DNA from 4 places in the Kitasatospora sp. NPDC054795 genome. Region 1 is predicted to be linked to each of the others. Evidence: riboswitches for the same ligand, from Rfam matches in the RefSeq annotation. Region 1 holds a riboswitch; each other region holds the start of a gene.
The links. Region 1 has a riboswitch for cyclic di-AMP ahead of ACWGJO_RS27800 (NlpC/P60 family protein). Riboswitches for the same ligand answer to the same signal wherever they lie in the genome.

Region 1 (7,224 bases):
GTGCTGGCCAGCGACCCGGTGGCGGTCACCGTGCTGGCCGCGCGCAACCTGCTGCTGCTGGCCGCGGCCGTGCTCTCCTGCGTCCGGCTCTGGCGCTCGACCCGCGGCGAGGCGCCGCTGCCGCCGACCGTGGTGCTGGACCGCGAGCCCGCCGCGCTGCCGTCCGCCGGCTACCCGGTGCGCCCGGGCATCGCCTACGAGCAGGACCTGCTGGACGGCATCGGCCACCCGGGCGCCCCGGCCGAGCAGCGCCGCTGATCAGCCCCTCAGCTCCGCCATCCGCGCCAGCCACTGCCGGGTGAACTCCTCCAGCCCGACGCCCAGCTCGCGGCGCATCAGCCGGTCGGTGCGGCGCTCCCGGTCCTCGCCCTGCCCGTCGGCCGCGCCGATCGCGCGGTAGAAGGCGACCAGCCGCTGCGGCCCGTGGGTGCGGGCGATCAGCTCGCAGGCCAGCCAGGACTGCTCGTAGGCCTGGGCGATGCCGGTGGCCCCGGCGGCGAAGTCCCGGTCGGCGGGCAGCGCGGTGGGCGTCCTCCCGGCGGCGACGTCCCGGGCCAGCTCGGGGGCGACCTGCTGCGGACTGCGGCCCGAGTCGCGGTACGCCGTCCAGTCGGCGACGCCCTCGGAGAGCCACAGCGGGGTCCAGGCCCGGGTGTCGGCCCTGGTCGCGACGTGGGTGGCCTCGTGGGTGATCACCACCTGGCGGCCGAAGTCGCTGAGCCGGCCGTACACCTCCGGGTTGACCAGCACCCGGTCCGCCGGGGTGTGCCACGGTGCGCCGGGGGCGGCCACGGTGACCGCCGCCATGCCCGTCCAGCCGTCCGGGTCGCCCTCCAGCAGCCGGGCGAACTGCTCCTCGGTGGCGGGCCGCTCCAGCAGCAGCCGCTCCGGCCAGGCTCCGCCCCAGACCTCGGTGACGGCGGGCACCGCCCGGTCCCCCACCGCGGCCAGCCCGGCCGGGTCGGGCCCGGCGGCCGGCCCGACCACCAGGCAGTTCGCTCCCGGAGCCGACCGGAGCGGCCCGAAGTCCCACGGCGCGGGCGGGCCGCCCGCGCTCTCCTCGCGCTCGACCCGCCAGCCGTCACCGGACCGGACCAGCTCGATCCGGCGCGGGTACACCACCGGGTACTCGTCGTACCCGGCGATCCGCACCGCCAGTTCGGCGGCGGCGGTCAGCCGCTCCGGCCCGCCGGAGGCGGCGAGCACCAGGTTGCGGTACCCCGCCCCGGCCACCGGCAGCCCGGCCCACGGCGGCGCCGAGCGCGCCCGTTCCGCCAGCGCGGCGGACACCTCGGCGTGCCGGTCCGCCGAGCGGGCCGGGGGCGCCGCCGGGGCGGCCGGAGGCAGCGACAGCTGGGCCAGCCCACCGGCCGCGAGCAGCAGCGCGCCCCGCCGGGACAGCGTCCGGCGGGGGCGGGAGCCGGATATACCGGCGGGGCCAGTGGGGTCGGCGGGGCCGGACGGCGGGGCGTTCAGAGCCGGACCACCCCGGAGACCGGCATGGCGGTGACGCTCTCGTAGCGGACCTTGGCGCCCGGGCGGGGGGCGTGCACGATCACGCCGCCGCCGGCGTACATGCCGACGTGGTGCATGTCCCGGTAGAAGATCACCAGGTCTCCCGGTCGCGCTTCGGACAGGCTGACCCGCTGCCCGGCGTACGCCTGGGCCTGCGAGGTGCGCGGCAGGGTCACTCCGGCCTGCCGCCAGCTGTAGTACATCAGACCGGAGCAGTCGAACGCGTGCGGGCCGGTGGCCCCGTAGACGTACGGGGAGCCGATCATCCGCACCGCGGCGGCCAGCGCGGCGGCCCCGCGCTCGGAGGCGGGCGGGGCGGTGCCGAGGTCCAGCCGGTCGGTGCCCCGGGTGGCGCGCTGCTCGGCGTCCCGGGCATCCTGGACCGTCAGCCGGGCCCGCTCGGCGGCGCCCAGACCGTTCAGCAGCTTCTGCGCCCTGGCCAGCCGCTGCTGGATCTGCTGCTTGCTGTCGGCGAGCGAGCGGCGGGTCCGGTCCAGCTCGTCGAGCTTGCCGGCCGCCTCGGTCCGGCGCTGGTCGAGCCGGCGCTGCCGGGCGACCAGCTCGTGCAGGGTCTCCTGCTGGCGCGCGGCGGCCTGGCCCAGGGCGCGGGCGCGGGACAGGTAGCCCTCCGGGTCGGGCGAGAGGATGAGCTGGGCGGTCTGGGTCATCCCGCCGCCGCGGTACTCGGCCCCGGCCACCGTCGCGAGGTCGCCCCGCAGCCCGTTGAGCTGGTCCTGGGCCACGGCGATCTCGCCCTGGAGGATCGTGGTCTCGCCCTGGAGCCGCCGCTGGGCCTCCTGCGCCGCGTTGGCCTTCTCGGACGCCTGCTCGGCCTCGTCGTACAGCTGTTCCACCTGCGTCTTGACGTCCTGGCGGTCGCCCGGGTCGGGACTGCCGGGGGCGGCCTGGGCGCTGCCTCCGGCGGCCACACCCAGGGCGGTGGCGGCGGCCGCGGTCAGCACCAGCGCCCGGGCGAGCAGTTGGGAACGGCGGTGCACGGGCATGGCGGCAGCGGCTCCAATCCTGCGGCGCGGCTCCCGCCGCCGCACCGGGACGGGCGGCCGTCGAGCGGGAGTCCGGTGGCAGACGTTAGCGAGTCAGGGCAAGCGAGTCCAAACCCCTGCCAACCCGAATATTCAGGCTGTTGTCGGACATTTGATCGACCCTCGGGAAAAGCCGCAGGAAAAACCGCAGGCCCGGCCTCCCCTGGGGGAGGCCGGGCCTGGAAGCGTTCGAGCGGTGATCAGACCCGCACGATGGAGGCCAGCGGCATGTTGGTGACGGCCTCGTAGCGCACCGACGCGCCCGGCTTGGGCGCGTGCAGCACCTGGCCGTTGCCCGCGTAGATGCCGACGTGGTGGGCGTCGGTGTAGAAGATCAGCAGGTCGCCGGGCTGGGCCTGGGAGATGTCCGAGCCGATCCGGGTGCCGGCCGAGGCCTGCGCCTGCGAGGTGCGCGGCAGCGACACGCCCGCCTGGTTGAACGCCCAGACCATCAGGCCGGAGCAGTCGAAGGAGCCCGGGCCGGTGGCGCCCCAGACGTACGGGCTGCCGATCTTGGAGGCGGCGGCCGAGAGCGCGGCGGCACCGCGCGAGCTGCCCGGGGCCACCTTCACCGGGGAGGAGGCGGTCGAGCCGGTCGCGAGGTCGCCGCGGCTGTTGTCGCGGGAGGCGCGGTCGGCCTGCTGCTGCTGGGCCTGGGCGGCGTCGGCCTTGGCCTTGGCGTCGGCCGCGGCCTTCTCCTCGGCCTGGCGCAGCGCCTGGCGCTCCTGCTCGGTCAGCGTGTTGAGCAGGTCCTGGGCCGCCTTCAGCTTGCCCTGGACCTCCTCCTTGGAGGTCTTCAGCTGCTGGGTGGTCGACTCCAGCTCGGCGAGCTTGCCCTGGGCCTCGTTGCGGTCCTGGTCGAGCTTGCGCTGCTGCTCCTGGAGCTCCTTCAGCTGACCCTTCTGGGTGCTGCCGGCCTGGTTCAGCGCGTCGGCCTGGCTGAGGAAGGTGTCCGGGCTGGAGGAGAACATCAGCTGGACGGTCGGGGATATTCCCCCGTTGCGGTACTGCTCGCCGGCGATCTCGGCCAGGCCGCCCTGGAGCTCGGTGACCTGGGCCTGCTGACGGGCCACCTGGTCCTGCATGCCGGAGACCTGCTTCTCCAGCTCCTGCTGCTTGGCCTGGGCCGCGTTGTAGTTCTCGGTCGCGATCTCGGCCTGCTCGTTGAGCTGGTCGACCTGCCCCTTGACCTGTTCCTTGGTCGGCTGCGGGTCGGCGTGGGCGCCTTGCGCGGAGAGGACGACGGCTGCCGCGGCGACACCGGTCAGGATCGAGACCCGGGCGCGGCCTGCGGGCTTGGGACGACGATGGGACGCCACGAAGGCGGACTCCTTCTTCCTACGTCCGCCTACCGGGTGAGCTGACGGGTTCGGGCCGGAAGCATGCCCTACGACGCCTCACGGCCGTTCCATCGGCCGACCTGGCGTCGATTCACCCCGGAGGAACGTGGTTCCCCGGCTCCGCTCCGCAGCGCCCCTAACCACTGGGCTCCCCTGTCGGGCAGTCGCTTCGACCTGCCCCGCTGCCTCACGAACTCGACGGTAACCACCGCCGCCACCCTGGCTGGGCGATCGACAGTGCGGTGGTTCAGGGCACGACCCTAGTAACTGAACCGTGATCGGTTCAAATCCTTGTCAGAAAAAAGACCAAAGATTTCCCAAGTTCTTCTGTGAAAATGACCGATGGTGACCACCGGCACACAGAAGGCTGATCGATTCTCAGCATGTGGCCGCGAAGGGGCCGAAAGCCGAACGCCACCCCCCGCACGAGGGGTGGCGCTTTTCACAGCCCCCGGAGGGGCCGCGCGGGCGTGTCGGGCCGTCAGACCCGGCGGATGGTGTTGATCGACATCGCGTCGGCCTTCATCACCTTCACCACGTCACCGGTGTGCGGCGCGTGGACCACCATGCCGTTGCCGATGTACATCCCGACGTGGTGCATGTCGTTGCCGTAGATCACCAGGTCGCCCGGCTGGGCCTGGTCCAGCGAGGGCACCCGGGTGCCGTAGTGGCCCTGCTCCTGCGAGGTGCGCGGCAGCGAGACGCCCGCCTGCCCGTACGCCCAGACCATCAGGCCCGAGCAGTCGAAGGTGGTCGAGCCGGTGGCGCCCCACACGTACGGCGAGCCCTGCTTGCTCATCGCCTTGGCCATCGCCACGGCCGCGTAGCCGCTGGCCGGCGGCAGGCTGCTGAGGTCGACCCGGTCGCTGCCGCGCGAGGCGCGGTCGTCCTGCGCCTGCTGGGCCTTCAGCGCGGCGCGGTCGGTGGCGCTCAGCGAGTTCAGCAGGTCCTGGGCGGCCTTCAGCTTGGTGTTGACGTCCGCCTTGGCCTGGTTCAGGTCCTTGGTGGTGGTGTCCAGCGAGGCGAGCACGGCGGAGGCCTCGACCTTCTCCTGGTCCAGCCGGCGCTGCTGGTCCAGCAGCCCCTTGAGCGCCTCGGCCTGGCTGCTGCTGGCCTGCTGGACGGTGGAGGCCTTCTCCAGGTAGCCGGACGGGTCGGAGGTGAGCATCAGCTGGACGGACGGGTCGATGCCGCCGGTGCGGTACTGCTCGCCCGCCACCTCGGCGAGACCGCCCTGGAGCTGGGTCATCTGCTCCTGACTGCGGGCCACCTGGTCCTGCAGCTGGTCGGCCTGCTTGCGCAGCTGGTCGGCCCGCTCCTTGGCGCCGTTGTACTTCTCCGCCGCCTGCTCCTGCTCCTCCTGGAGCTGGTCGATCTGCGCCTTGACGTCCGTTTTGTTCGGCTGCGGCGCGGCGTGCGCGGCCACCTGGGCGGAGAGGGCGACCGCGGTCGCAGCAGCAGCGGTGAGCACGGAGATCCGCGCGCGGCTCGGCTGCTTGGGACGGCGGTGGGAGGCCAAGGGTCCTGCTCCTTCTTCCAACGGACTCACCTGATGGGATGAGATTCCGGAAAATAGGTTTGACGCCAGACCCTAGTGAAGATCTATCCGTTTTGCCACTCCCCCGAAGGTGTGAACTCCGGTCCGCACACTGACGACACGGGACCCGCACATCACTCCGGAACCACTCCTGACCAGGCATCGCACAGCCGGTCGGGGTCAGGGGCGCGCCAGCCGGTTCAGCAGCAGCACCGAGGCGACGGGGCGCGCGCCCGCCTTCCGCACGCCGTCCGCGACCTCCCGGTCGGTGGACACCACCACCACCGGACGGCCCTGCGGCTCGGCCCGCACCAGACGCCGGATCAGCTCGTCGGCCGTCTCCCCGGTCCGGCTGAACCGCACCCGGACCCCGCGCGGCGGCGCCATCATCACCGGGACGTCCAGGTCCTGCCCGTCGAACACGCAGGTGACCTCCGCCTGGGTGCGCTGCGCCAGCATCGCCAGCCCGCCCAGCAGCCGGATCCGCTGCTGCTCCAGCGGCAGCGTCGGATAACCGGTCTTGGTCACGTTGTAGCCGTCCACCACCAGGTGCACCTGGGGGATCGCCAGCAGCTGGTCCAGCAGCGCCGGATCGTCCTCGGTCAGCCCGCGCCGGGCCACGTCGTGGGGCGAGGCCGCCCCCGGCACCACCGCCTCCACCAGGTCCGCCGGGCGGATCTGGGAGACCGGCAGCGCCAGCTCCCGCTGGAGCCCCTGGGCCGACTGCAGCACGGTGTCCAGCAGCAGCCGCAGCCGCATGTCCTCGACGCTGCGCCCCTCACGGGCCGACCGGCGGCCCTGCTCGACCGCGTTCTCCAGCTCCGAGACCCGGTGCCTGAGCCTGCGCGCCTCGGTCTCGGCCGCACCGCGCTCGGCCGCGGTCTGCGCCTTCAGGGCTTCCAGCTCGCCGGCCACCCGGCGGGTCTCGGCCTGCGCCCGGCGGGTGTCGCTCTCCAGCGACCGCACCTTCTTGCGCAGCGACTCGGCCTCCTTGCGGACGCCGTCCGACTCGGCCCGCTGCCGGTCCACGTCCGCCCGCGCGGAGGCCCGCACCTCGGCCAGCTCGGCGTGCAGCTTCTCCACCAGCCGGGCCGACTCCGCGGCCGCGTCCTCGGCACCGGCCCGCTCGGCCTCCTCGCCGGCCTCGGCCACCAGCCGGCTCCAGCCCGCCGAACGCACCAGGTAGGCGGCGGCCGCGACGTCCATCGGATCGGCGGCACTCGGGACGGTGCCCGACTCCAGCGCCTTCACCAGGTCCGGCTGCCCGAGGCGCAGCCGCTCCGCTATCCGCACCCGGAAGGCCGGCTCCGCCTCCAGGGCCGCCGCCAGCGCGGTGGCCGCGTACTTGGCCCGCCGCGCCGGGGTGAACTTGACGTACTGACGCAGGCTCTGCGGGAGTTCGCCCGCCGGCAGCCCGCCGAGCGCGTCCGAGGCCAGCCCGACCACGCGCCGGCGCACGCCCTCGGGCAGCGGCCGGTCGAGCTTCTCGACGGCGTGCTCCGCCGCGGGCTCGGAGGAGTCGTTCGCCGCCCCGGCCCGGGCCTCGGCCGCAGCGGGCTGAAGCCCCTGGGCTTCGCCGGGCTCCTTCGCTGCGTCCACCACGTCCTCGGCTCCGATCCTGGTCCAGCGGGGCACGGCCGCGACCTCCCCCTGTCGTCACGCTCCGTGCGTCTTGTTCTGCATTGTCCCGTGCGGCGCGGGCGGGTGCGCCGCGCACCCACCCGCCGCGGCGGCGGGGATCAGCCCTGCTCGGTGGGGGCCTGCGCCCCCTCGGCACCCGGGCGGGCCA
Region 2 (7,224 bases), on a different contig from region 1:
TGCCCGGCTCGGCCTACGTCTACCAGGGCGAGGAGCTCGGCCTGCCGGACGTCACCGACCTGCCCGACGAGGTCCGCCAGGACCCGTCCTTCTTCCGTCAGGCCGGCCAGGACGGCTACCGCGACGGCTGCCGCGTCCCGATCCCGTGGTCCGGCACCGAGGCCCCGTACGGCTTCGGGCCGGTGGCCGGCGGGCCGTCCTGGCTGCCCCAGCCGGGCGAGTGGGCCGGGCTGAGCGTCGAGGCGCAGACCGGCGACCCGACCTCCACCCTGGAGCTCTACCGCAGTGCGCTGGCCGTCCGCCGGGCGCAGCCCGACCTTGGCGCCGGCACCGGGGTCGAGTGGCTGGAGAGCCCCGAGGGCACCCTGGCGTTCCGTCGCGGCGCCTTCGTCTGCACCGTGAACACCACCGGCGAACCGGTGCGGATCGCCGCCCCGGGCACGCTGCTGCTGGGCTCGGCCGACCTCGTGGTGGACGGCGGCGAGACGGTGCTCGCTCCGGACAGCACCGGCTGGTGGGCGGTCTGACGTGGTTGGAATAGGCTCTGGGACCGTGACTACGGCGCGACTCTCAGACATCGCGGCGCAGGCGGGGGTCAGCGAAGCCACCGTCTCCCGCGTGCTCAACGGCAAGGCGAACGTTTCCGCCGCCACCCGGCAGACCGTGCTGGCGGCGCTCGACGTGCTCGGGTACGAGCGGCCGACCCGTCTCCGCCAGCGCAGCGCCGGGCTGATCGGTCTGATCACGCCCGAGCTGAGCAACCCGATCTTCCCCGCGCTGGCCCAGGTGATCGAGCAGGTGCTCAGCCGGCACGGCTACACGCCGGTGCTGTGCACCCAGACTCCGGGCGGGTCCACCGAGGACGAACTGGTGGAGATGCTGGTGGACCGGGGCGTGGCGGGCATCGTCTTCGTCTCCGGGCTGCACGCCGACACCACCGCCGACCACGACCGCTATGCCCGGCTGGCCGGGCGCGGGGTGCCGTTCGTGCTGATCAACGGCTACAGCGAGAAGATCGACGCGCCGTTCATCTCGCCGGACGACCGGGCCGCGATGTGGATGGCCGTCCAGCACCTGGCCGAACTCGGGCACGAGCGGATCGGGCTGGCCGTCGGTCAGCGCCGGTACGTGCCGGTGCTGCGCAAGATCGAGGGCTTCACGGGCGCGCTGCGCGAGGTGCTCGGACTCTCCCGGGAGGAGGCCGACGACCTCGTCCACCACACGCTGTTCAGCGTGGAGGGCGGGCACGCGGCGGCCGGTGCGCTGCTCGACAAGGGCTGCACGGCGATCGTCTGCGGGAGCGACATGATGGCGCTCGGGGCGATCCGGGCGGTGCGGCAGCGCGGGCTGTCGGTGCCGCAGGACGTGTCGGTGGTCGGCTTCGACGACTCGCCGCTGATCGCCTTCACCGAGCCGCCGTTGACCACGATCCGCCAGCCGGTCGAGGCGATGGCCACGGCGGCGGTGGACGCGCTGCTGGAGGAGGTCGGCGGAAACGCGGCCCAGCGCGGCGAGTTCATGTTCCAGCCGGAGCTGGTGATGCGCGGGTCCACCGGGGCCTGCGCGCGCTGAACCCCGGCCGTCACGGCCGACGGAAGGGCCCCGGAGGGCGGTTGCTCTCCGGGGCCCTTCGGCGCGCGGTCGGCCGCCCGGGCCGTCGGGCGGTCAGCCCTCCTGGGCGGTGGGGCGGTCGACGGTCGATCGGTGCCCGTCGGCCGCCTCGCCGGTACGGGTCTCGGTACGGCGGCCGCGGGCCAGGTAGTCGCGCAGGACCAGTTCGACGGCGTCCTGCGGGTTCTTGGTGCCGGAGAGCAACATCGCGTCGATCGCGAGGTTCGCGTCGAGGGTGACGGTGACCTGGGCCATGTGACTCCTCCTCGGGTGCAGAGCAGCAGCATGCCCGTTGGGGCGGGGAATCACCACGGGGATTCGCCATGGGGATTCGCCATGGGGATTCAGCACGGGGCTTCACCGCAGGGATTTGCCACGAGGTACGGCCGCGGGCATGCCGGAACCCCCGGGGAGGAGCGACCAGACTCTCCCCGGGGGCGTGGGCGGTCAGCGTTCGGACGACAGCTGACAGATGATGAAATCTGTTATCTGTCAGCTGTTATCCGTCGTCCGTCGGCTGTCGGTTGTTCGCCGTTCTCAGACCCGGCCGGCGAAGTCCGGGGCCCAGTTGGCGATGCTCTGCTCGCGGACGCCCGAGCTCGGGTTGGCGGCCTCGACGTACTTGCCGTTGCCGACGTAGATCGCGACGTGGTAGACGCCGGAGTCCTTGCCGTTGTTGGACCAGAACAGCAGGTCGCCCGGCTGGAGGCTGTCCAGCGAGACGTGGGTGCTGGCGGCGGCCTGGTCGGCGGCGACGCGCGGGACGGAGACGCCCGCGGCGCGCAGCGCGGCCTGGGTCAGGCCGGAGCAGTCCCAGCCACCGTTGCCGGTGCCGCCGTAGACGTACGCCTGACCGACCTTCGACTCGGCGAAGGAGACCGCGGCGGCCATGCTGCCGGTGGCGGCCGGAGCCTGGGTCTGGGCCGGAGCCTGGGTCTGCGGAGCGGGCTTGGCAGCCGGCTTGGCGGCCGGGGTCTGGGCCTGCGCGGTCGGCTGGGTGTTCACGGCACCGCCGTTCGCGGACTGGCCGGACTTCTGCGAGCGGTCGAACCAGGTGAAGTCCGAGCCGGACTTGCCGGTGGCGGCCTGGGCCTGGCCGTTGCCGCCGAAGGACAGCTGCTGGCCCGGGTAGATGCTGTCCGGACCCTCGGTCAGGGTGCCGCGGTTGAGCTCGTACAGCCGCTGCCAGCCGCCCTGCACCTTGTGCTGGTCGGCGATCGCGGACAGCCAGTCGCCCTCGACCACGGTGTAGTCGCCGTTCTGGGCCTGCTGCTGGCGCTTCTGGACCCAGTCGCTCCGGTTTCCGGAGGCAGCGGAGTCGGCGCCGGCCTGCGTGCCGTCCTGGGCGGGCGCGGCGGGCGCGGCGGGCTTGGCGGCCGGGGCCTGGGTCTGCGGAGCGGGCTTGGCGGCCGGGGCGGCCGGCTTGGCGCTCTGGGCGGGCTTGGCGGCGGTCGAGCCGGCGGTGGAGCCCGCCGAGGTGTCGACGGCGGCCGCGGCGCCGCCCTTGGTGAGGCCGGCCTGGACCGAGCACACCGGCCAGGCGCCGGGGCCCTGCGAGGCGAGGACCTTCTCGGCGACGGCGATCTGCTGGTCCTTGGTGGCCAGGTCGGCGCGCGCCGCGAAGGCGCTGCCGCCGAAGGCGGACCAGGTGCTGGAGGTGAACTGGAGGCCGCCGTAGAAGCCGTTGCCCGTGTTGATGCTCCAGTTGCCGCCGCTCTCGCACTGGGCGACCTTGTCCCAGGTGGCGACGGTGGCGGCGGAGGCGGTGCCGGAGGCGATGCAGGGGACGGTGAGGCCGACGCCCGCGACGCCGAGGGCGGCGATCACGCGATGGGTGCGGCTGGACAGACGAGTGCCGTTGGTGGGCAGCATGAAGACGCGGTCCTCTCCCACGCCTGCGAGGTGAGCTGTCGGATTCGGGCTGGAGTTGCCCGGCCGCGCTGTGGGCGCGGCTTCACCCCTAGCCCTGGACCGTTCCGGAGATCGGTCCGGGGCGACTTACCTGTGGGTCCCCCGCTCCTGCCGTGGTGCGATTTCGCGCTGCCAGGACATCCGACGGCAGGACTCGGCGTCGCGGATGAACCGGGTTCGTGTGGTCACGAACGGGGAGCACGTTAATCAGACTTAAGTTCAAACTGCAAACGGCTGTGATGCGCATCACGGTTTAGTGGAAACTGCCAAAACTGCCGCTCTCCATGATCGTAAATGATCGTTTTCGAGCAACCCTGTTGCGGAAGCCCACAACTGGCAGCACTTCAGGAGTGGCGTGACGGCGCGTCGAATCGCGGGCCGGAGCGTTCCGGCGGATGGGGCTGCGGCTGTGACGCGAGCGCCCGCGACCGCGTTTCCTATTTCCTTTCAAATAGGCCAGAACGGACATTCCACTTCATTGCCGTCCGACTTCCGCGGGACGGCCATGGGCGGGCGGAGCAAAACCGAAGGGCCCGGAACGGCATGCCGTTCCGGGCCCTTCGGTGCGCGCGAACCGGCGCGCGGCGTCGACTACCGCCCTGCGGGCCCCTGGGAGGCCGCGTGGGCGCCGCGGACGCCCTCCAGGGCCCCCTCGGCCTCGGCGGCGGCCGCTGCCTCCGCCTCGGCCCGTGCCAGGTCCTCCGGGGACGGCGCGGGCAGCGCCGCCAGGTAGGTGGAGGCGATCAGCTGGCCGACCGACGGGTACGAGCCCAGCGGCGCGGCCGACGGGCAGCCGGTCTCCTCGGCGGCGGTGGCGAGCAGCTCGGAGTCCGCCTCCGGGCCGATCACCAGCGGGGCCAGCGCCGGGCGCTGCGAGCCGGTGTCCCTGAGGTGGTTGACGGCCGCGGCCACCGAGCCGGGCACGTCGAGCGCGGCGGCGACGACCGGCACGGCCAGTCGGGCGGCCAGCAGCACGCCGGTGATGCCGGCCGCCGCGGCCGCGTCCTCGCCGCCGACGGTGGTCAGCACCACGCCGTCCGCGGCGGTCGCGATGGCGAACAGCCGGGCGCGGTCGGCCCGGGCCAGCCCGGCCTCGGACAGCCGGACGTGCACGGCCTCGGCCAGCAGCGGGTGCGGGCCCAGCGGGTCGGTGACGGGCGCGCCGTACTCGGCGGCGAGCGCGTGAAGCTCGGTCAGGAAGGTGTGCGGGCCGGGCACCAGCGGCACCAGGACAGGCGTGGGCAGCCCGGCCTCGGCCGCCATGGCCAGCAGCTCGGCCACGGTGCGGTCCTCGCCGCCCGCACCCTCGCCGCCGTTGCCGGGCAGGTAGCCGACCGCGGTCCGGACGCCGTTCTGCTCGGTGCGGACGATCGAGAGCAACTCCTCGACGACCGAGCGGGACTCGGGCCCGGCGGTCGCGGGCACGGCGAGCACCAGGGCCGGGGCGCCGGCCGGGATCTCGGGGCGCTCGGGACGACGGTGGCGCCCCCGCGCACGGGAGCCTGGAGTACGGACGGGCAGTGGCGCGCCCGGGATGGCTGCGGTGCTCATGCCGGAGATCGTAGGACATCTGCCCGTCCGGCTTGCAGTCGGCTGCCGCGTGGGTTTCACGCGGCAGCGGTCCGGAGCCCGGTGCGTCTCCGGCGCCGGTCCGGGCACTTTGCCTACAATCCGGACATTCCGCTCCCAATCCCCGCGCGACCGCCGGTGGTTGCCTCGACGTGACCCGAGGGGGCCGACGTTGCACCTGGGGCGCGTGAGATGTCTCACAGCATGAGGATGGTTTGACGGAGGGTCACGGGGGTGCGACTCCCGGCATTCGAAGATCAACATTCAGCGGGGAGGCGCTCACGGCCGGTTATCGCGCGCCCGACGATTCATCGGCTATGTCCGTTTACGTACCGTCAGGAGAAGGGTCCGTGAAGAGTTCGCGGCTGCGGACAAAAGGCCACGTGCACCTGCAACGTCCCGTGCTGATGCACGTGCACTGCAGCTATCATCGCGTCAAGTGAGGCGTTGTGCCGGACCGGTACGGGGCCGGTCCGTTCGTTTCGACGGTGCCGGGGGCGCCGCGCTGGACGACAACTCCGGAAGCTCTTCGGGAGATTTCTATGCACGACTCGCAGGACACGCACGGCTCGTACGACACCTACAACGGGATGGCCGCCGCCGATCTCCAGGGGGTGGTCTGGCAGAAGAGCCGGCACAGCAACTCCCAGGGCAACTGCGTCGAGTTCGCGGCCCTGCCCGGCGGCGATGTGGCGATGCGCAACTCGCGGTTCCCGGACGGCCCGGCCCTCATCTACACCCGGGCCGAGATCGCCGCCCTGCTGCTGGGGGCCAAGGACGGGGAGTTCGACCACCTGGCGGTCTGACCGACCGCCGTGCTCCATCATCGGGGGGCCGTCGTGGGTGCCGACACCACGACGGCCTTTGTCTTTGTCTCCTCCGGGGGACCTCTTCGCCGGCGGTCTCCGCTCCGGAGGCATCCGCATCGGACCGGAGGCGTCCGCACCGGACCGGGAGTCCTCGGCGGGGCCGGGTGGAAGGGCCCGGGGTGTGGTCCTCCCGGGGCTTCCGTCGACCGGCGGTGCGCCGCCCGGCGCAGGGTCCGTCCTGGGCGCGCGGCCCGTTCGGGTCAGAGGGCCCGTCCTAGGCCGAGCGCCGATGCCGTCCGCCGATCTCGACGGGGCCGTCGAGCGGTGAGCGGCCGCCGAGTCCGGGGTGCCCGTCCAGCGGGGAGCCGACGATCGTCTCCGCCTCGAACATCGCCCAGACCACCTTGCCGCTGCCCAGTGGGTGCCAGCCCCAGGAGCGGCTGAACGACTCCACCAGGTGCAGCCCGCGGCCGGATTCGGCGACGAAGTCGGCCTCCCGTGCGATCGGGCCGATGCTGCTCGGATCGCTCACCGCGCAGACCACCTGGGGCGCGCGGTGCACCAGGCTTATTCGGATCGGGAGCCGGCCCTCCGGGGTCGGCTGTATGGGAAAGTCGTACTCGCCCTGGGTGCCGCCCGACGGGTCGGGCCGTGCGCCGATCGCATGCCGGAGCGCGTTGGTCACGAGTTCCGATGCCACCAGCGCGACGTCGTCGAACAGCTCCGTCAGGCCCCAGCGCTGGAGCGTGCTCCGAGCGAAGTCGCGCGCGGTTCTGACGGCTTCGAAGCGAGGAGCGAGCGTACAGGTGACCACAAGGGGGTCAACTGCCAAAGCCGTACCGGTGCTCATGAAGAGCTCCTCCCATAAGGGGGCGGACACGGCTGGACCCGCCGGGGTCATGCCGGTCACCTCCGACTCGCTCGGCCGCTCGGCCGCCCCCTCGACCAGGCGCACGCGCACTCGAACGCCCGATGACGCGGGGGACGTCGTCGGGTCGGTGCACGGATTCGCGCGTGGGGTCGACACGGAGCCCGCGGGATTGCCAGGGATGTGCAGGTGCACGTGCACCATGGTGGTGTGCGCTCACTGCAGATGCAAGAGTCGATTCACGTGCAGTCGCACTATTGGCATATGCAAGCGCCGGATGCACGTGCATCCTGGTGTGTGGAGTGCGGAACTGATAGGAACATCCGTCAGTATCGGCACCGTGAGCGCTCAACTGATGGCAGACTGTGCGCTGTTTGCCCTAGGTGGAGGTTTCGACCGCATGACCACAGTTCAGCCGGGCGGCGGCTCGATGGTCCGCCGGATCCTCCTCGGCTC
Region 3 (7,224 bases), on a different contig from region 1:
TTCCACCCGCGCTCGGGCGCGCCCCGGCCCCGGCCCCCGAATGGGGTGCCGGGGCCGGGGCGGGTAAGCCCCGCACGGGGTCAGGAGGCAATACCCCAGGCGATTCCGTCGAGGATGTCGTGCTCGCTCACGACCACCTCGGCGGCACCGGTGCGCTCCATGATCTCCAGCAGCTCCAGCGCCCCGGCCGCGATCACGTCCACCCGGCCCGGGTGCATCGACGGGATGGCCGCGCGCTCGGCGTGGGTGGCGGCCAGCAGCTCCCGGGCGATCCCGGCGACCCGGTCCCGGCCGATCCGCGAGTGGTGGATCGCTGCCGAGTCGTAGCCGGGCAGACCCTGGGCGATCGCGGACACCGTGGTGACCGTCCCGGCCAGACCCACCAGAGTGGCCGCGCCGGTCAGCGGGACGACCTCCTCGGCCCGGTCCAGCTCCGCCCGCACATGCGCCCGGGCGGCCTCGACCTGCTCCTCCGAGGGCAGCTCGGCGTCGCCGAAGTACCGCTCGGTGAGCCGCACGCAACCGATGTTCACCGAGCGCGCCGCCTGGACGTCCTCCGTGCCGAGCACGAACTCGGTGGAGCCGCCACCGAGGTCGAACACCAGGTACGGGCCGGGGAACTGGCCGCCCGTCAGCTCCTTGGTGGCGCCCACGAAGGACAGGTGCGCCTCCTCCTCGCCGCTCACCACCTCGGGCTCGACGCCCAGGATGTCGCGCACGCCCTTGACGTACTCATCGCTGTTCTCGGCGTCCCGGGAGGCACTGGTGGCGACGAAGCGGACCCGCTCCGGGCCGACGCCGAAGCCGGCGATGATCTCCTGGTACTCCCGGCAGGCCGCGAAGGTGCGGGCCAGCGCGTCGGGGTGCAGCCGGCCGGTGCGGTCCACGCCCTGGCCCAGCCGGTTGACGATCATCCGGCGGTCGAGGTCGGTGATCTCCCCCGTCTCCGGGTCGAGGTCGGCGACCAGCAGGCGGATCGAGTTGGTGCCGCAGTCGATCGCGGCCACGCGGGTCGTGCTCACTCGGACTCCCGCTCCGCCGCGGCTTCCTCCACGGCGCGCTTCTTCGCGGCGCGCTCGACGGTCTTCTGCTCCTTGGCGGCGATCACGGCCTCGTGGTCCTGCTCCTTGGCGCGGTTGCGGGCGACCCGCTCACCGGCGGCCTCGACCTCCGCCGGGGAGACGCACGGGCCCTTGGCCCACCAGTCCTCCAGCATGCCGATCGCCTCGTCGCCGAGCGGGTTGACGCCCTCGCCGGCCGCCAGCGAGTGGCCGACCAGCACGTGCAGGCACTTCACCCGGTCCGGCATGCCGCCGGCGCTCGGGAAGCCCTCCAGCACCTCGATCGCGTCGCGCCGGGCGATGTAGTCCTCGTGCGCCCGCTGGTAGGCGGCCGCCAGCTCCGGGTCCTCGGCCAGCCGGGCGCTCTGGTCCTTCATCACACCCTCCGCCTCCAGGGTGCCGATCAGCGAGGCGGCCTTGGGACAGGTCAGGTAGTAGAGCGTGGGGAACGGCGTGCCGTCCGGCAGCCGGGGGGCCGTCTCCACGACGTCCGGGTTGCCGCAGGGGCAGCGGTGCGCCACGCCGCGCAGGCCGCGCGGCACCCGGCCGAGCTGGGCGGCGATGGCCGCGACGTCGGCGTCGGAGACGGAGGGGTGGTTCTCAGTGGTCATGGGGGGAGGTGTCTCCAACGGGGGACGGTGGGAGGGGAAGGGGGGTGGCGGGGGCCGCCGCCGCGGTGTCGGCGGCGTCCACCGAATCCCAGATGCCGGCGTACCAGGGCTTGGCGGCCTTCGTCCGGTCGGCGGCGCTTCCGGAGGCCGCGGTGCCGGAGGAGGCCGCACCCGCCGCGGACGAGGAGGGCTGGGCGGAGGCCCGGCCGGCCGGATCCACCGCGATGTACGGGGTCTCCCCCGGCACCGCGTAGTGCAGCCGGGCGCGGGCCTGCGCCTTCACGTACTCCGGGTCCTGCCAGCGGGCCTTCTCCCGGCGCAGCTGCTCGACCTGCTGGCGCGCGTGGTCGGCCTTCGCCCGCTGGGCGGAGATCTCGGCGCGCTGGGAGATGAACTGCCGCGTCGGGTAGGCGAGGATCGCCACCAGCGAACAGAGCACCAGGACGAGGACGGTCGCCCGGCTCGTGAACCGGGGCCGGGCCGCCAAGCCCGGGATCCTCCAGCCAGCCATCTCCCGTATCCCCTCCTGGTCGCGACGGTGCCCCGCCGTCCACCCTACGGGGTGAACGGCGGGGCACCGGTCAGGCGTGCGCTACCGGGAGCGCCCGGCCCTCGTGCTCGCCGTGCGGATCGCTCCGCGCGGCGGCCGGGCCCGGTCGCTCCACGGAACGGCCGTTCCTGCTACTCCGCGGCGCGGAAGCGCGGGAAGGCGCCGCGGCCGGCGTACTCGGCGGCGTCGTCGAGGATCTCCTCGATGCGCAGCAGCTGGTTGTACTTGGCGACGCGCTCGGAGCGGGCCGGGGCACCGGTCTTGATCTGGCCGCAGTTGGTGGCGACGGCCAGGTCGGCGATGGTGACGTCCTCGGTCTCGCCGGAGCGGTGCGACATCATGCAGCGGTAGCCGTTGCGCTGGGCCAGCTCGACGGCGTCCAGGGTCTCGGTCAGCGAGCCGATCTGGTTCACCTTCACCAGCAGCGCGTTGGCGGTACCGGTCTCGATGCCGCGGGCCAGGCGGGCCGGGTTGGTGACGAACAGGTCGTCGCCGACCAGCTGGACCTTGTCGCCCAGCTTGTCGGTCATGGCCTTCCAGCCGTCCCAGTCGGACTCGTCCAGCGGGTCCTCGATGGAGACCAGCGGGTAGGCGGCGACCAGCTCGGCGTAGTACTCGATGAGCTCGGCGGCGGTGAGGTCCTTGCCCTCGAACTGGTAGGCGCCGTCCTCGTAGAACTCGGAGGAGGCGACGTCCAGGGCCAGCGCGACGTCACGGCCGGGCACGTAGCCGGCCTTCTCGATGGCCTCGACGATGAGGTCCAGGGCCTCGCGGTTGGAGTCCAGGTTCGGGGCGAAGCCGCCCTCGTCGCCCAGACCGGTGGACAGGCCGCGCTCCTTCAGCACGCCCTTGAGCGTGTGGTAGACCTCGACGCCCCAGCGGACGGCCTCGGAGAAGGACTCCGCGCCGATCGGGGCGATCATGAACTCCTGGATGTCGACGTTGGAGTCCGCGTGCGACCCACCGTTGAGGATGTTCATCATCGGGACCGGCAGGACGTGCGCGTTCGGGCCGCCCAGGTAGCGGAACAGCGGCAGGTCGCTGGCCTCGGAGGCGGCGTGCGCGACGGCCAGCGAGACGCCCAGGATGGCGTTGGCGCCGAGCGAGGACTTGTCCGGGGTGGCGTCCAGGTCCAGCATGGCCTGGTCGATCAGGCGCTGCTCGGTGGCGTCGTAGCCGACCAGCTCCGGGCCGATCTGCTCGATGACGGCCAGGACGGCCTTCTCGACGCCCTTGCCGAAGTAGCGGTTCTTGTCACCGTCACGCAGCTCCAGCGCCTCGAAGGCACCGGTGGAAGCACCCGACGGGACAGCGGCACGACCCGTGCTGCCGTCGTCGAGGCCGACCTCGACCTCGACCGTGGGGTTGCCGCGGGAGTCGAGGATCTCACGGGCTACGACGACATCGATGGACGGCACGAGGCATCTCCTTGCGGAAGCAGGGTCCGGTCTGACGGTGGGTGCTGTCAGCAGGACGATTGCGGAGTCGTTACGACCAGAGCCTAACCGCCCGGGCTCCCGGGGCCACGTCCGCCTCGGTCCCGTCTCAGCGTGTGGCCCCACTACCCACCGGTAGTTCACCTGCTTGTCCCAGCTTGTCCCACCGGAGCGGGCGAATGCGGACGAAGGGGACCGGTAGGACCGGTCCCCTTCGGACGGCGGGCCGGGGCGGCGTCGGCGCCGGGTGCGGCGGGCGGGCCGGCGGCCGGCGGGCCGGCGTCGAGCGGGCCGGCTCAGCCGAGGTGCAGCACCTGGCCGGGCATGATCAGGTTCGGGTCGCCGCCGACCGTGCCGTGGTTCTGCTCGTACAGCGCGTGCCAGCCGCCGGACACGCCCTGGGCGGCGGCGATGGTCGACAGGGTGTCACCGGCGCGGACGGTGTAGTCGTGGCCGGCGGCCTGCGGGGCCGACTGCGCGGCCTGCGGGGCGTACTGCGGCTGGGCGGCGGCCTGGCCGGCGTACTGCTGGTAGACGCTCTGGTGGCTGGTCCAGTACCAGGCGCCGTTGCTCTGGTACCAGTACACCTTGGCGTCGGCGTCCCAGCCGGCCTTGCCGGAGAAGCCCGGGGTCTGCGGCTGCGCCTGCTGCTGCGGGGCGGCCTGCTGGGCCGGCTGCGCGGCGGGCTTCGGGGCCTGCTTCTGGGCGGCGGGCTGCTGCGCGACCGGCTTCTCGGCCGGCTTGGCGGAGGCCTTCGGGGTCTGCTGCTTGGGGGCGGACTGCGGCTTGGCGTCCGAGGAGGTGTCGACCGCGGCCGGGGCGCCGCCCTTGGTCAGACCGGCCTTCTGGGAGCAGACCGGCCAGGCGCCCGGGCCCTGCGAGGCCAGCACCTTCTCGGCGACCGAGATCTGCTGGGCCTTGCTGGCCTGGTTGGCCTGCGGCGCGTAGGCGGTGCCGCCGTACGCCTTCCAGGTGCTGGAGGTGAACTGGAGGCCGCCGTAGAAGCCGTTGCCGGTGTTGATGCTCCAGTTGCCACCGGCCTCGCACTGGGCGACGGCGTCCCAGGTGGAGGCGGGGGCGGCGGAGGCGCCGGTGGCGGTGAGGAGCGGCATCGCGAGTCCGACGCCGGCCACACCGGCGACGGCGATGGCCTTCTCGGCCTGGGTGCGACGACGGTGACGGCCAGTTCCAACGAACAGCATGAAGAGGTCCCTCTCCGCACGCCTGCGAGGTGAGCTGTCGGGTTCGGACCGGGAGGTGGCCCGGCCGCCGTATGCGGAAACGATTCCGCTCGGGCGGCTTCACCCCAAGCCGTGGGGAGACGGCAACAAACCTGGTTCCCCCGCCCCTGCCCAGGGTTCTGGTCGGTTTCCCGTGACGCGGCGGGCAGGACTCGGCGTTCCGCGTACGAGGTCCGCAGCTGCGAACTCCAGGGAGAGTAGACAGATCATCAGACCAATCACAAGCTCATATCGTCGATATCACACAATAATTACGGCGCGTGTTCGATCGCCTACCAACGGCGGTGTTATGTCCGGATTGATGGGTGTTCACACCCCCGTCGGCAGGTGGTTCACGACGTCCCGTCAGTGCGATCTCAGCACGTCGGAGGCGTGGCGGGAGTGTTCGGAGAGGCCTGCGGAGAAGCCTGCGAAGGAGCGCGCGGAGGAGTCTGCGGAGAGGCGTGCGGGGAGCGGCTCTCCGGACTGAATTCCACCGGCAGTTCGCGCAGCCCACGCATGATCAGACCACCACGCCACCGCAGGTCGTCCGCGTTTTCCGCGAGCCGGAGATCGGGCAGCCGGGAAAGCAGCGTGGTCAGCGCGGCACGGCCCTCCAAGCGGGCGAGCGGAGCGCCGATGCAGTAGTGGATGCCGTGCCCGAAGCCCAGGTGGGGGTTGTCCGTCCGGGCCAGGTCCAGGGTGTTCTCGGCCGCGAACCGGGCCGGGTCGCGGTCCGCCGCGGCGAGCACCACCAGCACCGGGTCGCCGACCGGGATGTCCACCCCGCCGATGGCCAGCGGACGGGTCGCGAACCGCCAGGTCGCCATCTCCACCGGCCCGTCGTAGCGCAGGAGTTCCTCGATCCCGGTCTCCAGCAGCGCGCTCTCCCCGCGGGCCACCGACTCCTGCAGCAACCGGCGCTGCTCCGGATTGCGCAGCAGGGCGTACGTGCCGTTGCCGATCAGGTTCACGGTAGTCTCGAAACCCGCGAACAGGAGGATGAAGGCCATCGCCGCGGCCTCGTTCTCGGTCAGGTGCTCGCCATGGTCACTGGCCCGGATCAGGCCCGAGATCAGGTCGTCCCCGAGGTCCGCGCGCTTGCGGTGGATCAGCTCCAGCAGGTACGCCCGCATCCGCTTCACCGCCCGCCCCACGCCGCCGCGCTGGCCGCCGCCGTGGCCCGGCTTCGTGTGGCGCACCATCATCCCGGCCCAGTCCCGGAAGTCGTCCTGGTCCTCGGCCGGCACGCCCAGCAGGTCGCAGATCGCGTAGATGGGGAGCGGGAAGGCGAACTCGTGGATCAGGTCCGCCGAACCGCGCTGCGCGAAGCCGTCGATCAGCCGGTCGGTGAGCTGCTGCACCCGCGGCTCGAACTCGGCCACCCGGCGCGGGGTGAACGCCTTCGACACCAGCCTGCGCAGCCGGGTGTGGTCCGGCGGGTCGATGTTCAGCAGGTGGGTCATCAGGTCCGCCTGCCGCTCCCCCGGGATGCCCACCCGGCCGGTGCGGTGCGCCTGCTCGCTGTGGTGCGCCGGGTTCTTCGACAGCCGGCTGTCCGCGAGCGCCTGCCGGGCGTCCGCGTACCGGGTCACCAGCCAGGCCTCCACCCCGCTCGGCAGCGTGGTGCGGTGCACCGGGGCGTGCTCGCGCAGCCAGGCGTAGGCGGGGTACGGGTCGGAGGCGAACTCCCAGGTGAACAGCTGCGGGGCGGTGGCGTCGGACGGCGTGGCGGCGGGCCGGGCGGAGTCGGGCTGAGCTGGCATGGACCGACCGTATCCGGTGCGACGGGCACGCCCCGCTCCGGCGGGCCGCCGCTCCTCCCGCCGACGGTCCGCGGCCGTCCTGCCGATGCTCCGTGGACGGCCCATGGACGGTTCATGGACGGCCCGTTGACTGTCCGCGGACGGTCAATGGACAGCTCTTGGCCGACTCTTGGCCGCGGTGCGGGCGTGAGCCTGGTCACCTGCGGGGTAATCCCTGTTGCGGAGGGTCAGGACGTGCCTACGATCCTCCGCAGTACGCGTGGGCGCCGGTGCGGTGTCGTCCACAGGGAGGAGCAGGCCATGCGGGTCAGCGGGTCAGTCGTCGTCATCGCGGTCCTCGACGGCGGTTCGGGCGCGGGACTCGCCCGCCGGTTCGCCGCGGCCGGCGCCTCCGGAATGCTCATCGCCGACCAGTACGTCGGCATCGCCGAGGACCTCGCCGCCGAACTCGACCGGCCGGGCTGCCCCGTCGTCGGCGTCTGCGGCGACATCCGCCGCCCCAGCGACGTCGCCGCCCTGGTCGACACCGCCGAGAAGCACCTCGGGCCGATCGACCTGTTCGCGGTGGCCGGCCCGGACG
Region 4 (7,224 bases), on a different contig from region 1:
ACATGACCATCCCGGAGGATCGATTCGCCCCGCAGCAGCGGTGGTTCAGAAACCCTCGGGGCTCAGCGGCCCCGGGTCAGAGCGCGACGCCGTGCGCGCGCAGGTAGGCGACCGGGTTGATGTCCGAGCCGTACTCCGAGCCGTTGCGGATCTCGAAGTGCAGGTGCGGGCCGGTCACGTTGCCGGTGGCGCCGGAGAGGCCGATCTGCTGGCCGACGGTGACGGTCTGACCGATCCTCACGCCGATCGAGGAGAGGTGCGCGTACTCGGCGTAGTGGCCGTCGGCGAGCTTGATCTCGACCTCGTTGCCGTAGGCGCCGCCGTTGCCGGCCTTGACCACGACGCCGTTGGCGACGGCGCGCAGCGGGGTGCCGGTGGAGGCGACGAAGTCCTGGCCGGTGTGGTGGCCGGAGGCCCACATCGAGCCGGCCACGCCGTAGGCGGTGCCGAGCTTCGGGTTGGCCAGCGGGGCGACGAAGCCGGAGGTGGCGGCGGCGACCGGAGTGGCGGTCACGACCGGGGCCGGAGCGGCGACCTGCAGCTGGGTCTGGAGCTGGGCGGACGGCTTGGCGGCCTCGGTCTTCACCTGGACCTGGGCCTGCGGCTCGGCGGCCTGGGTCGCCGGGGCGGCCGGCTGGGCGGGCTTCGCCGGGGCGGCCGGCTTGGCCGGGGCGGCGTCGGCGGCCGGCGCGGCGGCGTGGCCCGACAGCGCGAGCTGCTGGCCCGGGAAGATCAGGTTCGGGTTGGCGCCGACGACCGAGCGGTTCTGCTCGTACAGCGCGTGCCAGCCGCCCTCGACGTTCTTGGCGTCGGCGATCTTGGACAGGGTGTCGCCGCTGACGACGCGGTAGCTCTCCTGCGCGGCCTGGGCGGCCGGGGCAGCGGCCGGCGCGGCCGACTTGGCGTCCGTGGAGGCGGCGGCCTGCGCGGCCGGGGCGGCCGGAACGGTGTGGGCCTGGGCGCTCACCGCGGTGACGAGCGGGAGGGCGAAGGAGACACCGGTGACGGCGGTCGCGATGCCGATACGGGCGGCGCGGGGCAGGGCGATACGACGAGCCTGAGCAGGCATGGAATTTTCCTCTCCGACGCCTGCGAGGTGAGCTGTCGGGTTCGGGCTGGAGTTGCCCGGCCGCATGCGCGGCTTCACCCCTAGCCGGTCCTGGACGCCCGCGCCCTGAGGCGCGAACTCCGGTCCGGCGACTTACCTGTGGGTCCCCCGCTCCTGCCGTACAGAGTTCGTTTCGAACCACCGGGCAGCGGCAGGACTCGGCGTTCCACCCGGGGGATCCGTCCGGACTGGCCGGGCGGTCGCTGAACTAAAACCCATCCGTTCGGGTGAAGCAATGTCGATCTCTTGAAAGGGCAACCATCTCCCCCGTTCCGGTGACCCTCCGCAGACCGGACCCCACGGTGCGTACACAACCCATTCACCCCCCGCCACTGATCCACGACCCTGCGCCGAGATCGGCGACGGAACGCAGCCACCCGTTCACGCACCGCCGACCGTCAACACACCCACCGGTGACCCTTGTCACGTGCGCCCCGGCAGCGCAGGATTCGCCCGTGGCCACCTCCGAGGCCGGCACCCTGCGCCTGGGCACCGCGCAGGGTCGCTGGGTACTACTGGCGACCGTGCTCGGCTCCAGCATGGCGATGCTCGACGGCACCGTGGTGAACGTCGCCCTGCCCCGGATCGGCGCCGACCTCGGCGCCTCCCTGGCGTCCCTGCAATGGACCCTGAACGCCTATCTGCTCACCCTGGCGGGCCTGATCCTGCTCGGCGGCGCGCTCGGCGACCGGTACGGGCGGCGCAAGGTCTTCCTGATCGGCGTGGTCTGGTTCGCCATCGCCTCCGCGGCCTGCGCCGCGGCGCCGAACATCCACGTGCTGATCGCCGCCCGCGCCGTCCAGGGCATCGGCGGGGCGCTGCTCACCCCCGGCTCGCTCGCCATGCTCCAGGCCGTCTTCCACCCTGACGACCGCTCGGCCGCGGTCGGGCTCTGGTCCGGCCTCGGCGGGGTGTCCGCCGCGATCGGCCCCTTCCTCGGCGGCTGGCTGGTGGACGGCCCCGGCTGGCGCTGGATCTTCCTGTTGAACCTGCCGCTCGCCGCCGCCGTGATCGCGGTGACCACCCGGTCGGTGCCGGAGACCCGGGACGAGGCCGCCACCGGCCGCTTCGACGTGCTCGGCGCCGTGCTCGCCGCCCTCGCGCTCGGCGCGATCACCTACGCGCTGACCGCGGCCGGCGAGGGCCTGTCCCCGGCGGTCTGGGTCAGCGGGGTGATCGGGGTGGTGCTCGGCGTCGCCTTCGTGGCCGTCGAGCGCCGCGCGCCCGAACCGATGCTGCCGCTCGGGCTGTTCTCCTCACGGCTGTTCACCGCGGTGAACCTGGTCACCCTGTGCGTGTACGCGGCGTTCAGCGGCGTCTTCTTCCTGCTGGTGGTGCAGCTCCAGATCGTGTCCGGGTTCTCGCCGCTGGTCTCGGGCTTCGCCCTGGTGCCGATCACCGTGCTGATGCTGGCGCTGTCCGCGCGCGCCGGGCGCCTCGGCAAACGGATCGGCCCGCGCGTCCCGCTGACCGTCGGACCGCTGCTGTGCGCCGCCGGGGTGCTGCTGATGCTGCGCATCGGCCCCGACTCCTCGTACTGGGTGGACGTGCTGCCCGCCGTCACGGTGATGGGCTGCGGGATGACGCTGCTGGTCGCGCCGCTGACGGCGACCGTGCTGGCCGCCGTCGAGGTCCGGCACGCCGGCATCGCCAGCGGGGTCAACAACGCCGCCGCCCGCGCGGCCGGCCTGCTCGCGGTGGCCGCCCTGCCGGCGCTGGCCGGGCTGAGCGGCGACGCCTACCGGGTTCCCTCCGCGGTCGACTCCGCCTTCCACACCGCGATGCTGATCTGCGCGGGCCTCCTGGTGGCCGGCGGGCTGATCGCCTCCGCGACCGTACGCGGCAATGTGCTCGCCCCCGAGGAGCAGCCGGTGGCCGAGCCGAACTGCGACTGGCCGTGCGGACCGACCGCCCCGCCGCTCGACCCCGGCCACGTCCCCACGACGCGCGAGGGCCCTGCCACCGGTCCGGCGGCAGGGCCCTCGACTCTGAACTGACCGAACGTCAGAGGATGTCGGCCGGCGCGTACTTGGCGGCCTCCGGGTAGGCGGCCGCGACGGCCTCCACCTGGCGGACGACCTCGGCGACCTGGGCACCGGCCGCGCCGGTGAAGGACAGCCGGTCGGCCAGCAGCGCGTCCAGCGCGGCCCGGTCCAGCGGGATCCGCTCGTCGGCGGCCAGCCGGTCCAGCAGCTCGTTCTCCCGAGCGCCCGCGCGCATCGCCAGCGCGGAGGCGACGGCGTGCTCCTTGATGACCTCGTGCCCGGTCTCCCGGCCGACGCCCGCGCGCACCGCGCCCATCAGCACCTTCGTGGTGGCGAGGAACGGCAGGTAGCGGTCCAGCTCGGCCTCGATCACGGCGGGGAAGGCGCCGAACTCGTCGAGGACGGTCAGGAAGGTCTCCAGCAGGCCGTCGAAGGCGAAGAACGCGTCCGGCAGCGCGACCCGGCGCACCACCGAGCAGGAGACGTCGCCCTCGTTCCACTGGTCGCCGGCCAGCTCGCCGGTCATCGAGGCGTAGCCGCGCAGGATGACGGCCAGGCCGTTGACGCGCTCGCAGGAGCGAGTGTTCATCTTGTGCGGCATCGCGGAGGAGCCGACCTGGCCCTCCTTGAAGCCCTCCGTGACCAGCTCGTGGCCGGCCATCAGGCGGATGGTCTTGGCCAGGCTGGACGGCGCGGCGGCCAGCTGGACGAGGGCGGTGAGCACCTCGAAGTCCAGCGAGCGCGGGTAGACCTGGCCGACGCTGGTCAGCACGTTCTCGAAGCCGAGGTGCCCGGCGACCCGGCGCTCCAGCTCGGCCAGCTTGTCGGTGTCGCCGCCGAGCAGGTCCAGCATGTCCTGGGCGGTGCCGACCGGGCCCTTGATCCCGCGCAGCGGGTAGCGGGCGATCAGCTCCTCCAGGCGGCGGAAGGCGACCAGCAGCTCGTCGGTGATCGACGCGAACCGCTTGCCCAGGGTGGTGGCCTGCGCGGCCACGTTGTGCGAGCGGCCGGCCATGACCAGCTCGGAGTGCTGGGCGGACAGCTTGGCCAGACGCACCAGGACGGCCACCGTGCGGTCGCGCACGTGCTCCAGGGACTGGCGGATCTGGAGCTGCTCGACATTCTCGGTCAGGTCCCGGGAGGTCATTCCCTTGTGGATCTGCTCGTGCCCGGCGAGGTCGCTGAACTCCTCGATCCGGGCCTTGACGTCGTGGCGGGTGACCCGCTCACGGGCGGCGATCGAGCCGAGGTCGACCTGGTCGATCACCCGCTCGTAGTCGGCGACGGCGGTGGCCGGCACCTCGACGCCGAGGTCCTGCTGGGCCTTCAGGACGGCGAGCCACAGGTGGCGCTCGAGGACCACCTTGTGCTCGGGGGACCACAGCTGGGCCAGGGTCGCCGAGGCGTACCGGGAGGCCAGGACATTGGGGATCTGGGGCTTCGCGCTCACGCTTCGCAAGAGTAACAGCCGAGGTCACGCCGAACGTCGGCGGCTGGGGTAGGCTGGGTCAATTGAGCGCCTTTCAGATGGCGCACCGCAACCTTCTCACCGCAAGGTTACCACACCGATGAGCGAACATCCAGCGGTCGCGGGAAACCCCGGCGACGCCCTCGCCGCGGCCCTGCGCACCGAGCAGGCCCGCCTCACCCGGCTCTACTCCCGGCTCGACACGGTGCGCGAACGGGCCCGCCGCACCGCCGACGGCGCCCACGACGGAGCCGCCCCCGGCGGCACCCACCAGGCCCGGCTGGAACGCGAGGTGCGCGCCCGCGAGGCCGCCCGCCACGCGGCCCGGCTGGACGCGGTCGAACGCGGCCTGTGCTTCGGCCGCCTCGACGAGCGCGACGGCACCGTCCACTACATCGGCCGCACCGGCCTGACCGACGACGCGTACGAACCGCTGCTGCTCGACTGGCGCACCCCGGCCGCCCGCCCCTTCTACACCGCGACGCCCGCCCGTCCGGGCCCGGTCGTGCGCCGCCGCCACCTGCACACCCGGGGCCGCACCCTCACCGGGCTGGACGACGAGGCGCTCGACCTCGCCGGGCTGGACGAGTCCGGCCGGCGCGGCCTGGTCGGCGAGGCCGCACTGCTCGCCGCCCTCGGCCGCGAGCGCACCGGCCGGATGGGCACCGCCGTCGCCACCATCCAGGCCGAGCAGGACCGGGTGATCCGCTCCCCGCTGCCCGGCGCCCTGGTGGTCCAGGGCGGCCCCGGCACCGGCAAGACGCTGGCCGCCCTGCACCGCGCCGCCTACCTGCTGTTCACCCACCGCGTCGCACTGGAGCGCCGGGGCGTGCTGGTGATCGGCCCCAACCCCGGCTTCCTGCGGTACATCGACCAGGTGCTGCCCGCCCTCGGCGAGACCGAGGTGGTGCTGCGCACCGTCGGCGAGCTCCTCCCCGGCGTCACCGCCACCCGCACCGACGCACCCGCCGCCGCCCTGGCCAAGGGCGGCCCCTGGATGGCCGGGGTACTCCGCCGCGCCCTGGCCGCCCACCAGACGGCCCCCGCCCACGGCCTGGACCTCGGCGACGGGCTGCGGGTCTCCGCCAGGGCCTGCGCCGAGGCCCGGGACGCCGCCCGCGGCCTGCGGCTGCCGCACAACCGGGCCCGCGGCTTCTACCTGAGCACCCTGCTCGACGCCCTCGCCATCGCCCAGGCACTCGCCCTCGGCCGCCCGTACGACGACGAGGAGGCCCACTACGCCCCGCGCGAGCTGTGGGAACGGCCGGACGTCCGCGCCGCGCTCGACCCGCTCTGGCCCCGGCTCACCGCCCGGCAACTGATCGAACGACTGCTCACCGACCGGGAGTTGCTCACCGAAACGGCCCCCGACCAGGCATCCGCCCTGCTCCGCCCGCCCGGCTCGGGCTGGACGGTCGAGGACGTCCCGCTGCTCGACGAGGCCGCCGAACTCCTCGGCACCACAGGGGAATCCGCCCCGACCGACGACGACCCGGACGAACTCGCCTTCGCCCAGGGAGTGCTGACCATCACCGGGCAGACCGACGACGCCCTGCTGGACTCCGCCGCCCTCGCCGAGCGCTTCCGTGACAACGGCCCGTACCGCTCCACCGCCGAACGCGCCGCCGCCGACCGCACCTGGGCGTACGGCCACGTCGTCGTGGACGAGGCGCAGGAGCTGTCCGCGATGGCCTGGCGCGCCGTCCTGCGGCGAGTCCCGACCAGCTCGCTCACCATCGTGGGAGACCTCGCCCAGACCGGATCGCCCGCCGGCGCCCGCAGTTGGGCCGACATGCTCGACCCGCACCTGCCCGGCCGCTGGCACGAGGAACGGCTGACCGTCAACTACCGCACGCCGGAGCCCGTCATGGCCCTCGCCACCGCCGTGCTGCGCACCGCCCTGCCCGACCACCGGCCGCCCGAGTCCATCCGCCCGGGCACCGAGCGGCCGCGCGCCGTCCCCGTCCCGGACGGCGACTTCGCGGCGGCGCTCACCCGGCTGCCCGGCGGCCCGGGCACCCTGGGCGTGATCGCTCCGGACACCCTGGCGGCGGAGCTGGACGCGCTCACCGTCGCGGACGCCAAGGGGCTGGAGTTCGACGCGGTGGTCGTCGTCGAGCCGGCCGGACTCGCCCCGCGCGACCTCTACGTCGCCTTGACCCGGACCACCCGCTCACTCACCCTGCTCCACCACCGGCCGCTGCCACCGGAACTCGCCGGGCTGCTCTGACCGGGACGGCGCGCGGGCGGCGCGGGCCGCGTGTTCTCTTCTGCGCGCGCTACTGCGCGCCGCCCGTACGGCCGGCCAGTACCGGCAGCACCTGCGCGCAGATGGAGTGCAGCGCGATCCGCTGCTCGTCGTCCATCGCCTCGAAGGCCTGGTGGGTCCGGGCCATCTCGCCGCGGATGCGGTTGAGGATCTCCCGGCCCTCGGCCGTGATCACCACGATCTTCACCCGGCGGTCACCGGCCGCCGCCTCCCGGTTGGCCAGACCCAGTGACTCCAGCCGGTCCACGATCCCGGTGACGTTCGACGCGTCACAGCCCAGCCGGCCGGCCAGCGCCCGCATCGGCACCGGCTCCTGCACCGCGCCCAGCGCCTTGGCCTGCGAGGAGGAGAGCCCGTGCCGGGCGGCGGCCGCCGCGAAGTCCTGGAAGTACGC

Region 2: linked by a shared signal. The riboswitch ahead of ACWGJO_RS03550 (transglycosylase family protein) and the one ahead of ACWGJO_RS27800 (NlpC/P60 family protein) in region 1 are both predicted to bind cyclic di-AMP.
Region 3: linked by a shared signal. The riboswitch ahead of ACWGJO_RS12710 (LysM peptidoglycan-binding domain-containing protein) and the one ahead of ACWGJO_RS27800 (NlpC/P60 family protein) in region 1 are both predicted to bind cyclic di-AMP.
Region 4: linked by a shared signal. The riboswitch ahead of ACWGJO_RS26225 (M23 family metallopeptidase) and the one ahead of ACWGJO_RS27800 (NlpC/P60 family protein) in region 1 are both predicted to bind cyclic di-AMP.

What each region holds. Positions count from the first base shown of each region.
Region 1 covers NZ_JBSHAP010000088.1:13,692-20,915, forward strand. Annotated here, with positions in the region: gene ACWGJO_RS27785 (glycosyltransferase 87 family protein) at 1-258, shown strand, start outside; gene ACWGJO_RS27790 (hypothetical protein) at 259-1,290, opposite strand; gene ACWGJO_RS27795 (C40 family peptidase) at 1,473-2,519, opposite strand; gene ACWGJO_RS27800 (NlpC/P60 family protein) at 2,759-3,877, opposite strand; cyclic di-AMP (ydaO/yuaA leader) riboswitch at 3,888-4,041, opposite strand; gene ACWGJO_RS27805 (NlpC/P60 family protein) at 4,380-5,417, opposite strand; gene ACWGJO_RS27810 (NYN domain-containing protein) at 5,616-7,034, opposite strand; gene ACWGJO_RS27815 (hypothetical protein) at 7,175-7,224, opposite strand, start outside.
Region 2 covers NZ_JBSHAP010000006.1:12,521-19,744, reverse strand. Annotated here, with positions in the region: gene ACWGJO_RS03565 (glycoside hydrolase family 13 protein) at 1-527, shown strand, start outside; gene ACWGJO_RS03560 (LacI family DNA-binding transcriptional regulator) at 553-1,572, shown strand; gene ACWGJO_RS03555 (hypothetical protein) at 1,666-1,866, opposite strand; gene ACWGJO_RS03550 (transglycosylase family protein) at 2,149-3,504, opposite strand; cyclic di-AMP (ydaO/yuaA leader) riboswitch at 3,491-3,661, opposite strand; gene ACWGJO_RS03545 (hypothetical protein) at 4,114-5,073, opposite strand; gene ACWGJO_RS03540 (DUF397 domain-containing protein) at 5,634-5,897, shown strand; gene ACWGJO_RS03535 (ATP-binding protein) at 6,175-6,750, opposite strand; gene ACWGJO_RS03530 (helix-turn-helix domain-containing protein) at 7,169-7,224, shown strand, end outside.
Region 3 covers NZ_JBSHAP010000027.1:32,390-39,613, reverse strand. Annotated here, with positions in the region: gene ACWGJO_RS12730 (Ppx/GppA phosphatase family protein) at 81-1,022, opposite strand; partial or broken gene ACWGJO_RS12725 (DUF501 domain-containing protein) at 1,151-1,690, opposite strand; gene ACWGJO_RS12720 (FtsB family cell division protein) at 1,662-2,183, opposite strand; gene eno (phosphopyruvate hydratase) at 2,354-3,640, opposite strand; gene ACWGJO_RS12710 (LysM peptidoglycan-binding domain-containing protein) at 3,955-4,860, opposite strand; cyclic di-AMP (ydaO/yuaA leader) riboswitch at 4,866-5,034, opposite strand; gene ACWGJO_RS12705 (cytochrome P450 family protein) at 5,256-6,644, opposite strand; gene ACWGJO_RS12700 (SDR family NAD(P)-dependent oxidoreductase) at 6,945-7,224, shown strand, end outside.
Region 4 covers NZ_JBSHAP010000080.1:90-7,313, forward strand. Annotated here, with positions in the region: gene ACWGJO_RS26225 (M23 family metallopeptidase) at 77-1,069, opposite strand; cyclic di-AMP (ydaO/yuaA leader) riboswitch at 1,072-1,209, opposite strand; gene ACWGJO_RS26230 (MFS transporter) at 1,564-3,105, shown strand; gene purB (adenylosuccinate lyase) at 3,113-4,552, opposite strand; gene ACWGJO_RS26240 (HelD family protein) at 4,662-6,791, shown strand; gene ACWGJO_RS26245 (MarR family winged helix-turn-helix transcriptional regulator) at 6,841-7,224, opposite strand, start outside.